Regions from separate parts of the Allobosea sp. GW821-FHT10B12 genome, predicted to be linked through region 3. Evidence: predicted binding sites of a transcription regulator. Region 3 holds the regulator's gene; each other region holds the start of a gene.
What was found. The regulator PhoB, encoded in region 3, activates phosphate uptake and scavenging genes when phosphate is short. The targets are predictions, from matches to a motif close to TGTCATNNANCTGTCAT.
Positions count from the first base shown of each region.

Region 1: a site for PhoB is predicted at 1,340-1,356, ahead of AC07O0_RS23650 (HAD-IIA family hydrolase). Genes of this name have one in related genera too.
Region 2: a site for PhoB is predicted at 1,145-1,161, ahead of AC07O0_RS29945 (glycerophosphodiester phosphodiesterase). Genes of this name have one in related genera too.
Region 4: a site for PhoB is predicted at 1,393-1,409, ahead of olsB (l-ornithine N(alpha)-acyltransferase). Genes of this name have one in related genera too.

Region 1 is NZ_JBWKNL010000007.1:297,997-300,191, reverse strand. It holds gene AC07O0_RS23655 (MurR/RpiR family transcriptional regulator) at 1-508, opposite strand, end outside; gene AC07O0_RS23650 (HAD-IIA family hydrolase) at 505-1,263, opposite strand; gene AC07O0_RS23645 (ABC transporter permease) at 1,437-2,195, shown strand, end outside.
Region 2 is NZ_JBWKNL010000018.1:781-2,975, reverse strand. It holds gene AC07O0_RS29955 (RsmB/NOP family class I SAM-dependent RNA methyltransferase) at 1-749, opposite strand, end outside; gene AC07O0_RS29950 (hypothetical protein) at 893-1,030, shown strand; gene AC07O0_RS29945 (glycerophosphodiester phosphodiesterase) at 1,212-2,195, shown strand, end outside.
Region 3 is NZ_JBWKNL010000004.1:222,176-224,370, forward strand. It holds gene phoU (phosphate signaling complex protein PhoU) at 1-482, shown strand, start outside; gene phoB (phosphate regulon transcriptional regulator PhoB) at 623-1,321, shown strand; gene AC07O0_RS15685 (YnfA family protein) at 1,331-1,651, opposite strand; gene AC07O0_RS15690 (NUDIX hydrolase) at 1,660-2,085, opposite strand; gene AC07O0_RS15695 (hypothetical protein) at 2,159-2,195, shown strand, end outside.
Region 4 is NZ_JBWKNL010000005.1:234,567-236,761, forward strand. It holds gene AC07O0_RS18790 (SDR family oxidoreductase) at 1-351, shown strand, start outside; gene olsB (l-ornithine N(alpha)-acyltransferase) at 358-1,314, opposite strand; gene AC07O0_RS18800 (ATP-binding protein) at 1,440-2,195, opposite strand, start outside.

The sequences.
Region 1 (2,195 bases), on a different contig from region 3:
CGTCCTCCGCGATCGGGGCGGCGCTGCCGATGCCGTAGAGCTCGACCCGGCGCGCCCGCCGGATCGCCCCCACCGCGCTGTCCATCGCGCCCCTGTCGAGCACCTTCATGGTGTCGTGCAACGCCTGCAGATCGCTGCGGAAGATCTTCTCGATCACCGTTCCGGTGTCGTCGGTGCGGGCGAGATCCTCGTGGATGAACTGCACCGGCTGCACGAGATCACGCGCCAGCGTGATCTTGACCTGCTGGAAGCCGCGCGCGCCGAGCTGGCGGCAGAGCGAGATCACGCTGCCTTCGCTCGCCTCCGCCCGCTCGGCCACCTCCGTCACCGACATGTGCACGACCTCGGCCGCATGGGCGAGAAAGACGTCAGCGATGCGTGCCGCCGTCGGCGGCAACGCCGGGCGCAGTGCGGTCAATCGTTCGATCACGCCATCGAAGCCGTCATGGGCCCCGGCGCGCGACCGGTCGAAGCTCTCGGGCATCGCGTCGGTGTCTGGCTTGGTCATGCCGGCAAGGCCATCACGGCTTCTTCCCGCGGGCAAGCTGTCTCGCCATGCGCTTGCGGGAAAATCCCGCCGGCGATCTCGACATAGCGCAGGCCGAAGCGACGGGCGCCCTCGCCATCGGTCTTGGGATTGTCGCCGAGCATCGCAACTGACCGCTTGGGCAGGCCGAGCAGGGCCAAACCCGCGGCGAACAGAGCGGGTTCGGGCTTGCCGACGAGATGGTAATTCACCGAGCCGGCACAGGCGAGCAGCGCCGCCAGCAGCGCGCCGGTTTCCGGCACGATCGCGCCGTCAGGTCCGGGATGGGCGAGATCCGGGTTGGCCACGACGAGCTCCGCCCCCGCCCGCACGGCATTGGCGGCGAGCGCCAGCCGCTGATGGCTGAAGCGCCGGTCGCGGCCGAGGAAGACGATATCGGGCCGCGTCCGAACTGGCACGAGGCCGCGCTCGCGAGCATGGCGCGCCAAGCTGTCACTCGCCAGCACGAGCACGCGCGCACCCGGCCGCCGCGCTGCGATCTGGTCGAGCGCGACTGCGCCGGCCAGCACGGTGCGGTTCGCCGGGACATCGAGCCCCAATTGCCGCAACTCGCTCGCGAGTTCCGCCGGGGTGTGTTCGGCGTCGTTGGAGACCACGACGAAACGGCCAGCGCAGGCTTCCAGAAAGGCATGCGCACCCGGCATCGCCCGGCCACCGCATACCAGGGTGCCGTCGAGATCGATCAGCCAGCCGCGAATATCGTCTGCTGCGTGCACTGCAAACTCCACATCCAAGCGGAGCATGCATGAACTGAGATTGTCTCAGTGTCAAACACAGTTATGAATGAGCAATATTCATAGTCCTGTCATGGAAGGCTGCCAGAAGGCTCGGGTCACGGCCCGCTGAAGCGGCCGTGCAGCGCCACTCGCCGCCCGTCCCCGAGGACGCCATGCTCGCATTCCTAGGCAGCCGTCTCCTGCGCATGACGATCACCCTCTGGGCGATCGTCACCGCCGTCTTCCTGGCGACGCGGCTGACCGGCAATCCGATCGACTTCCTGATGCCGGAAGGGCTCGATGCCGCCTCGCGCGCCGAGATGATCATCTACTGGGGCCTCGACCGCCCGGTCGCCGAGCAATACCTGCTGTTCTGGAAATCGCTGCTCTCGGGCGATTTCGGTCTCGGACTGATGGAGCGGCGGCCGGTTGCCGTCATTTTCGGCGAGCGGCTCTGGCAGAGCGCCTCCCTGCTGCTTGCGACATTGGCGCTGACGGTCGCGGTCGGCGTGCCACTCGGCATCCTCGCCGCGCTCTGGCGCGGCCAGGCGCGCGGCCAAGGCGTGCTCTTCGTCGCCTTCATGGGCTACGCGGTGCCCAACTTCGTCCTCGCCATCCTGCTGCTGCTCGTCTTCTCCTACACGCTGCATTGGCTGCCGAGCGCCGGCTCCGCCAGCCTGCTGCACTATGTGATGCCGACCGTGGCGCTCGCCGCCTATTTCGTCGCGGCGCTCACCCGCTACACCCGCAACGCCATGCTCGACGTCCTCTCCGAGGACTATATGCGCACCGCCCGCGCCAAGGGCCTCTCCGAAGGCGCCGTCATCCTCCGGCACGGCCTGCGCAACGCGCTGATCCCGGTGATCACCGTGCTCGGCCTGCAGATCACCACGCTCGTCTCCGGCGCCGTCGTGGTCGAGACCGTCTTTGCC
Region 2 (2,195 bases), on a different contig from region 3:
GCAGCCAGCGCCAGCGTCTTGCCGCCGGCGCCGGCGCAAAGGTCGACGACGGTCATCCCTGGCTGCGCCCCGGCGAGCAGGGTCACGAGCTGAGAACCCTCGTCCTGGATCTCGAACTCGCCGTTGAAGAAGCCCGGCTCGCTCTGCAGCGATGGGCCACGCCCGTCGGGGCCGGGCAGAAAGCGCAGGGCATCGGGCGACCACGCGCCCGGCTCGGGCTGAAGATGGGCCAGCGCCGCACGCAGCTTGTCGCGGTCGGTCTTCAGGCGGTTCGTGCGGATATCGGCCGGCGCCCTGCCCGCCAGAGCCTGTCCTTCGGCAATCGCGTCATCGCCGAAGCCGGTCATGAAGGAGGGCCAGAGCCAGTCGGGGACATCGGCGCGCGCCCACCCCGGTGCGGCGTTGAGGTCGTAGGCGGCGAGCCCGGCGACTTCGAACTCGTTCAGCGGCGCCGGCGCGTGATTTAGCCCGTTGAAGAGCTCCGAGATCTCCTCGACGCCGAGGCCGCGCTGGCTCACCAACATACCGAGCACCAGCGCCCTTGGCGTCTCCTCGCCAAGCGCGTGTGCCGAGGAGGCACGGCGGCGGAGTGCGTCATAGACCAGAGAGGCGATGGCGGCGCGGTCCTTGGAGCCGGCAAAGCGGCGCGACAAGCCCCAATCTTTCAGCGCATCGGCCGCCGGGCGCCGACGCTCGATCAGGTCCGTGAGGACCTCGATGGCGGCGCTTAGGCGGGCGGCTGGGGTCATGTCCGGCAGTTCCTGTCTCGATCTTGCGGGCTGGCGCGAACTGGAACGATTCCGAAGCGCGACAGGACCCTTGACGCCCTCGTCCCACAGGGCGCAAGACGATACAACTCCTTCCGCAACGCCAACCGCCTGGGATTCCTGCAATGACCGCCCTCTCCCGCCTCGCCCTTGCCGGCCTGTTCTGCCTGTCGCTCGCCGCCTGCGCCACCCAGCCGGTCGACACCACGCCGCCGCCGTCCAAGCGCCTCGACGCCAAGACCACGCTGGAAGGCCGTCGCTGAGCCTCCTGCTCCGGTCGCTCGAGGCCAATGGCAAGCGAGCGGCCGGAGCCTTGAAGCGCACCTTCGCGGTGCCGGCAGGGACAATCTCCTGGCACTGCGAAGAGGCAAACGGGCCTTCACCGGCCTGTCATATCGACCGAGCAGTTTCGCGACCTTCCACAGGACACGAGGATCGGACGAGATGAAGCCCCTGTTCCAGCCGGCGACGATGCTGGCGACCTTTGCCCTCGTGCTGGCCGCGCCGGCCCTGGCGCAGAGCCCCGCCCCTACCCTCGACGGTAAGCCCGCCCTGATCGTCGGCCATCGCGGCGCCAGCGGCTATCTCCCTGAGCACACGCTCGAAGCCTACAAGCTCGCAATCGAGCACGGCGTCGACTTCATCGAGCCCGACCTGGTCTCGACCAAGGACGGCCATCTCGTCGTCCGCCACGAGCCGATGCTGTCGGGCACCACCGACGTCTCGACCCGGCCGGAATTCGCCGCGCGCAAGACGACCCGCAAGGTCGACGGCGTCGACACCAGCGACTGGTTCGCCTCCGACTTCACCCTCGCCGAAATCAAGACGCTGAGGGCCAAGCAGGCCTTCGCCGACCGCGACCAGTCGCATAACGGCAAATACGAGATCCCGACGCTGCAGCAGGTGATCGAACTCGCCAAGGCCGAAAGCGCCCGCACCGGCCGCACCATCGGCATCTATCCCGAGATCAAGCATTCGACCTATCACTCGGCCCTGGGTCTTGCGATCGAGGACAAGCTGCTCGATCAGCTGAAAGCCGCCGGCTGGACCGAGAAAACCTCGCCGGTGTTCATCCAGAGCTTCGAGACGGCGAACCTGAAGTATCTGCGTGGCAAGACACAGCTGCGCCTGATCCAGCTCGTCGATGCCGACGATGTCGACAAGGATGGCGGCATCGTGCTCGCCGCCCCGTTCGACAAGCCCTACGACTTCGTCGTTACCGGCGACAAGCGCACCTTCAAGGACCTCGTCACCGCCGAGGGCCTTAAAGAGGTCAAGACCTATGCCGACGGCGTCGGCCCCTGGAAGCCCTATCTGATGCCGGCCAAGCAGGTGCTCGGCGACGATGGCAAACCGCGCGACCTCAACGGCGACGGCACGATCGACGAGCGCGACCGCGTGCTGCTGCCGCCGACCGACGTCGTCAAG
Region 3 (2,195 bases):
TGCGCGAGCTGATCTCGGCGATCCGCATCGCTGCCGACATCGAGCGCGTCGGCGACCTCGCCAAGAACATCGCCAAGCGCGCCGTCGCGATCTCCGGCCAGTTCTCGCCGCCGCATCGTGCTGTCGTCGGGCTCGAGCATATGAGCCGCCTGGTCCAGGCGCAGCTCAAGGACGTGCTCGACGCCTATGCCGCCAGCAACGAGCAGAAGGCGATGGAAGTCTGGCGCCGCGACGACGAGATCGATGCGCTCTACACCTCGCTGTTCCGCGAACTCCTGACCTACATGATGGAGGATCCGCGCAACATCACCTTCTGCACGCACCTCCTGTTCTGCGCCAAGAATGTCGAGCGCATCGGCGACCACACCACCAACATCGCCGAGACCATCCATTACCTCGTCACCGGCCAGTCCATGGACGAGAGCCGGCCGAAGCTCGACACCACCAACATCCTCGTCGACCTGCCGGCGGCCAATGGCTGAACCGGCGGGCGGCGCGCTTTCCGTGCAGCCGGAACCGGCTGAACGATCAGAATTTGCGCAACTAAAGAGTTGGAGCATGTTCTGATCGCAAAAGTGGTTTCCACTTTTGCGGAACAGGCTCCGAGCGAAAGCGAGACGCAATGCCTGCACGCATCCTGATCGTCGAGGACGAGGAGCCGCTCACCCTGCTCCTGCGCTACAATCTCGAGGCCGAGGGCTTCGAGGTCGACAGCGTGGCGCGGGGCGACGACGCCGAATTGCATCTGCGCGACCATACGCCGGATCTCGTCCTGCTCGACTGGATGCTGCCCGGCCTCTCCGGCATCGAGCTCTGCCGGCGCCTGCGCACGCGCCGCGACACCGAGCGGGTGCCGATCATCATGCTGACCGCCCGCGGCGAGGAGACCGAGCGCGTGCGCGGCCTCGCCACCGGTGCCGACGACTATGTCGTCAAGCCGTTCTCGCTGCCCGAACTGATCGCCCGCATCCAGGCGCTGCTGCGCCGCGCCAAGCCCGGCCATGTCGCCGGCCTGCTCGCGGCCGGCGATCTCGAGCTCGACCGCACGACCCGTCGCGTCCGTCGCGCCGGCGCCGAACTGCATCTCGGCCCGACCGAGTTCCGCCTGCTCGAATTCCTGATGCAGGCGCCAGGCCGCGTCTATTCGCGGGCGCAACTGCTCGATGCGGTCTGGGGCCGCGACGTCTACATCGACGAGCGCACCGTCGACGTCCATGTCGGGCGGCTGCGCAAGGCGATCACCCCGGCCAATTCCAAGGACCCGCTGCGCACCGTGCGCGGCGCCGGCTACGCCTTCGACGAGACTTTTGCCCGCGGCTGACAGCCTCCGTCAGCGCGGCGCGGCGACGATGACCGCCGCGCCGGCGAGGCAGAGCGCGGCGCCGGCAAGATCGTAGCGATCCGGCGGCACCTTCTCGACCAGCGCCATCCAGGTCAGCGACGTCACGATGTAGACGCCGCCATAGGCGGCAAAGGCGCGCCCGGCCGCGGGGCTGTCGGCCAGGGTCAGCAGCCAGGCGAAGGCTGCGAGCGCCAAGACGCCCGGCAGCAGCCACCAGACCGGCTTGTCGAGTTTAAGCCAGGCCCAGAAGGCAAAGCAGCCGGCGATTTCCGCCAGCGCCGCTCCTGCATAGATCGCGAAGGTCGCCATGTCGGTGCCTATGATCGCGGTGCGCAAGCCGTGGCCAGCCTGGCGAAAACCGGGCGATAGGCTTCGGAGGCCAGCGGCGTCAGCGCCTCGGCCTCGCCGAACGTGAACCAGCGGATCTCGCTGTGCTCGTCATTGGCGATCTTGGGTTCGCCGCCGGCCCATTCTGCGACCACAAACAGATGCCAGAGCGCGGGCGTGACGCCATCCGTCTCGGTTGTCTCGATGGTCTCGGCATGGCGAAAGGCTGTCGCCGCGATGCCGAGCTCCTCCTGCAGTTCGCGAACGAGGGCAGCCTCGATGGCCTCGCCCGGCTCGACATGGCCGCCAATGGTGTCCCAGCAGGACGGCCGATTTCGCCGATGCGGAGCCCGCAGGCCCAAGAGAACGCGCTGTCCCTTCAGCGGTAACGCGCAGGCGTATTCGATCGGCTTCATCATCTCCCCTTGAGGCTCGGTCTTCGATCGTGCCGGCTGGACGCCAATGCGCGGTTCCCGCAGACTATCAGCCATGCGCTTCACCAGATGGGACTATCTCGCATTTCCCT
Region 4 (2,195 bases), on a different contig from region 3:
GCCAACCGGCTGGTCAAGCCAGGCCAGGTCTTCAACCGCATCCATGTCGACGACATCGCCGGCGTGCTGATGGCCTCGATCGAGGCGCCGCGCGCGGGGGCGGTCTACAACGTCACCGATGACGAGCCGGCGCCGCCGCAGGACGTCGTCAGCTTCGCCGCCGAGGTCGCCGGGCTCACACCGCCGCCGGAGACGCCGTTCGATCCGGCCAAGCTCTCGTCGATGGCGGCGAGCTTCTATAGCGAGAACAAGCGGGTCTCGAACGCGCTGGTGAAACGCGAACTCGGCTATGCCTTGTGCTATCCGGATTACCGGCAGGCGCTGCGCGACCTCGCCGCGGCAGGGGAGTGATCGCGCTCAGGCAGCGTACCGGCCAGCGTCGCCGTCGAGATAGTCGAGATAACGCCGATCGATCGCGGAAACCGGCAGGATGACGAGGATATCGGTGGTGCCGAACTGCTTGTCGATCACGGCGCCTGAGCCAAAGCGGGCGCCGAGGCGCAGATAGCCCTTCACCAGCGGCGGCAGGCATTTCAGCGCGAGCTTGGCGTCGACCATGCCGGCAGGCAGGCGATCCATCGCCACATGCCGCCCCGGCTGCGCCACGACCCGCCAATCGCCCTGGGCGGTGGCGTGGTGGTGAATGAAGCTCAAGGGCAGCGCCAGCATGTCCGGATCGACACCGTCGAAGCTGGCGCAGCCGAACATCGCGTCGATGCGGTGATGCCGGCAATAGGCCCAGATACCGTGCCAGAGCAACTCCACCGTCTTCTTGGTGCGGTAGGGCTTCAGCACGCAGGAACGGCCGAGCTCCAGGAAGCGCATCTCGGGATGGCGCGCCAGCAGCGGCGCGATGTCGAATTCGGACTGGGTGTAGAAGCCGCCAAGCTTGGCCACAGCCTGCTCGCGCATCAGCCGGTAGGTGCCGACGACCTTCGGCTTGATCCCACCGAAGCGGCCACGGGCGGCATGATCGATGACGAGGAGATGATCGCAGACGGCGTCGAACCGGTCGGCATCGCGCCGGAACATGCGCGAGATGACGTCGGGCTTGGCCGACATCTCCTGGTAGAAGACGCGATAGCGCAGGCGTTGCGCCCGCCAGATCTCGCGTGGGCCGCGAGCGAGCCTGACCTCAAGCGTGCCGGAGCGGCCGAGCGTACCCGACAGGGCGTCAGGGCCGGGAAAAGCGAAGCCGCCGAGTTGCTTGCCGGCCGCCAGCAAATTGGATGGCGAGAAGCGCTGCAACAGGGCCTGACCGGCCAGCTTCTGCTTTGCCGGCTGACGGAAACCCTGGAAAACATCGCGCGTCATAGACGGTCTGGCCTCTGCGATCTCGGATCGACGCATGACAGCTCTGCGCCGACCGTCTTACGGGATCGCGACAAAACTACGTCAGAGCGATGACGAAGCCAACCATCTGTGGATCGAGGCGCGGCTCAGGCCGACAGAATCTCAGCCCTTCGCAAATGCGAAAGCCGATCGATCCAGCCGCGCAACTGTTCGCGCGAGAGCGGCTTAGCCAGGCAATCATCCATGCCGGCGGCGAGCGCCTCGCGCCTGTCCTCCTCCGCCGTATTGGCGGTGACGGCGACGATCGGCAGCCGGGCAGTTCCGGGGGCTCTCTCGGCCGCGCGGATTCGCCGGGCGACAGCCAATCCATCCAGCACCGGCATACGGACATCGAGCAAGGCGAGAGCGAACCCTTGCGATCTGCCGGAACGCGCCTCCTCGATCAGGCGGATGGCCTCGCCGCCATCGCGCGCCCATGTCGCAATGCAGCCGAACCGCTCAAGGGTGCGGGTCAGCAGCAGCGCATTGATCTCGTTGTCCTCGGCAACGAGGACCCGCAGACCGGAGACAGGCTGTCCTGCCGAAGCATCGGCAGCAGGCGCCGTATCGGCTACGCCTTGTGAACGCCCTGCCGGATCGAGCCTCACTTGCAGGGAGCGGGCCCGGACAGGCCTGACGAGGAAACCGGTGAAACCAGCTGCGAAGGGAGAGCCGAAGCTGCGGCGCTCGGCCGGCGCCAGCATGATCACGATATCGGCGACGCCGGCGCGCCGCGCCGCAGCCGCCACCGCGTCGACCTCACCGCCCGGAAGGTTACGATCGACCAGCACCGCGGACGGGGCCGAATCAGCGGCCAGCGCCGCCAGCGCCTGCGCGTGATCGCCGGCCCGCAGGACCTGTGC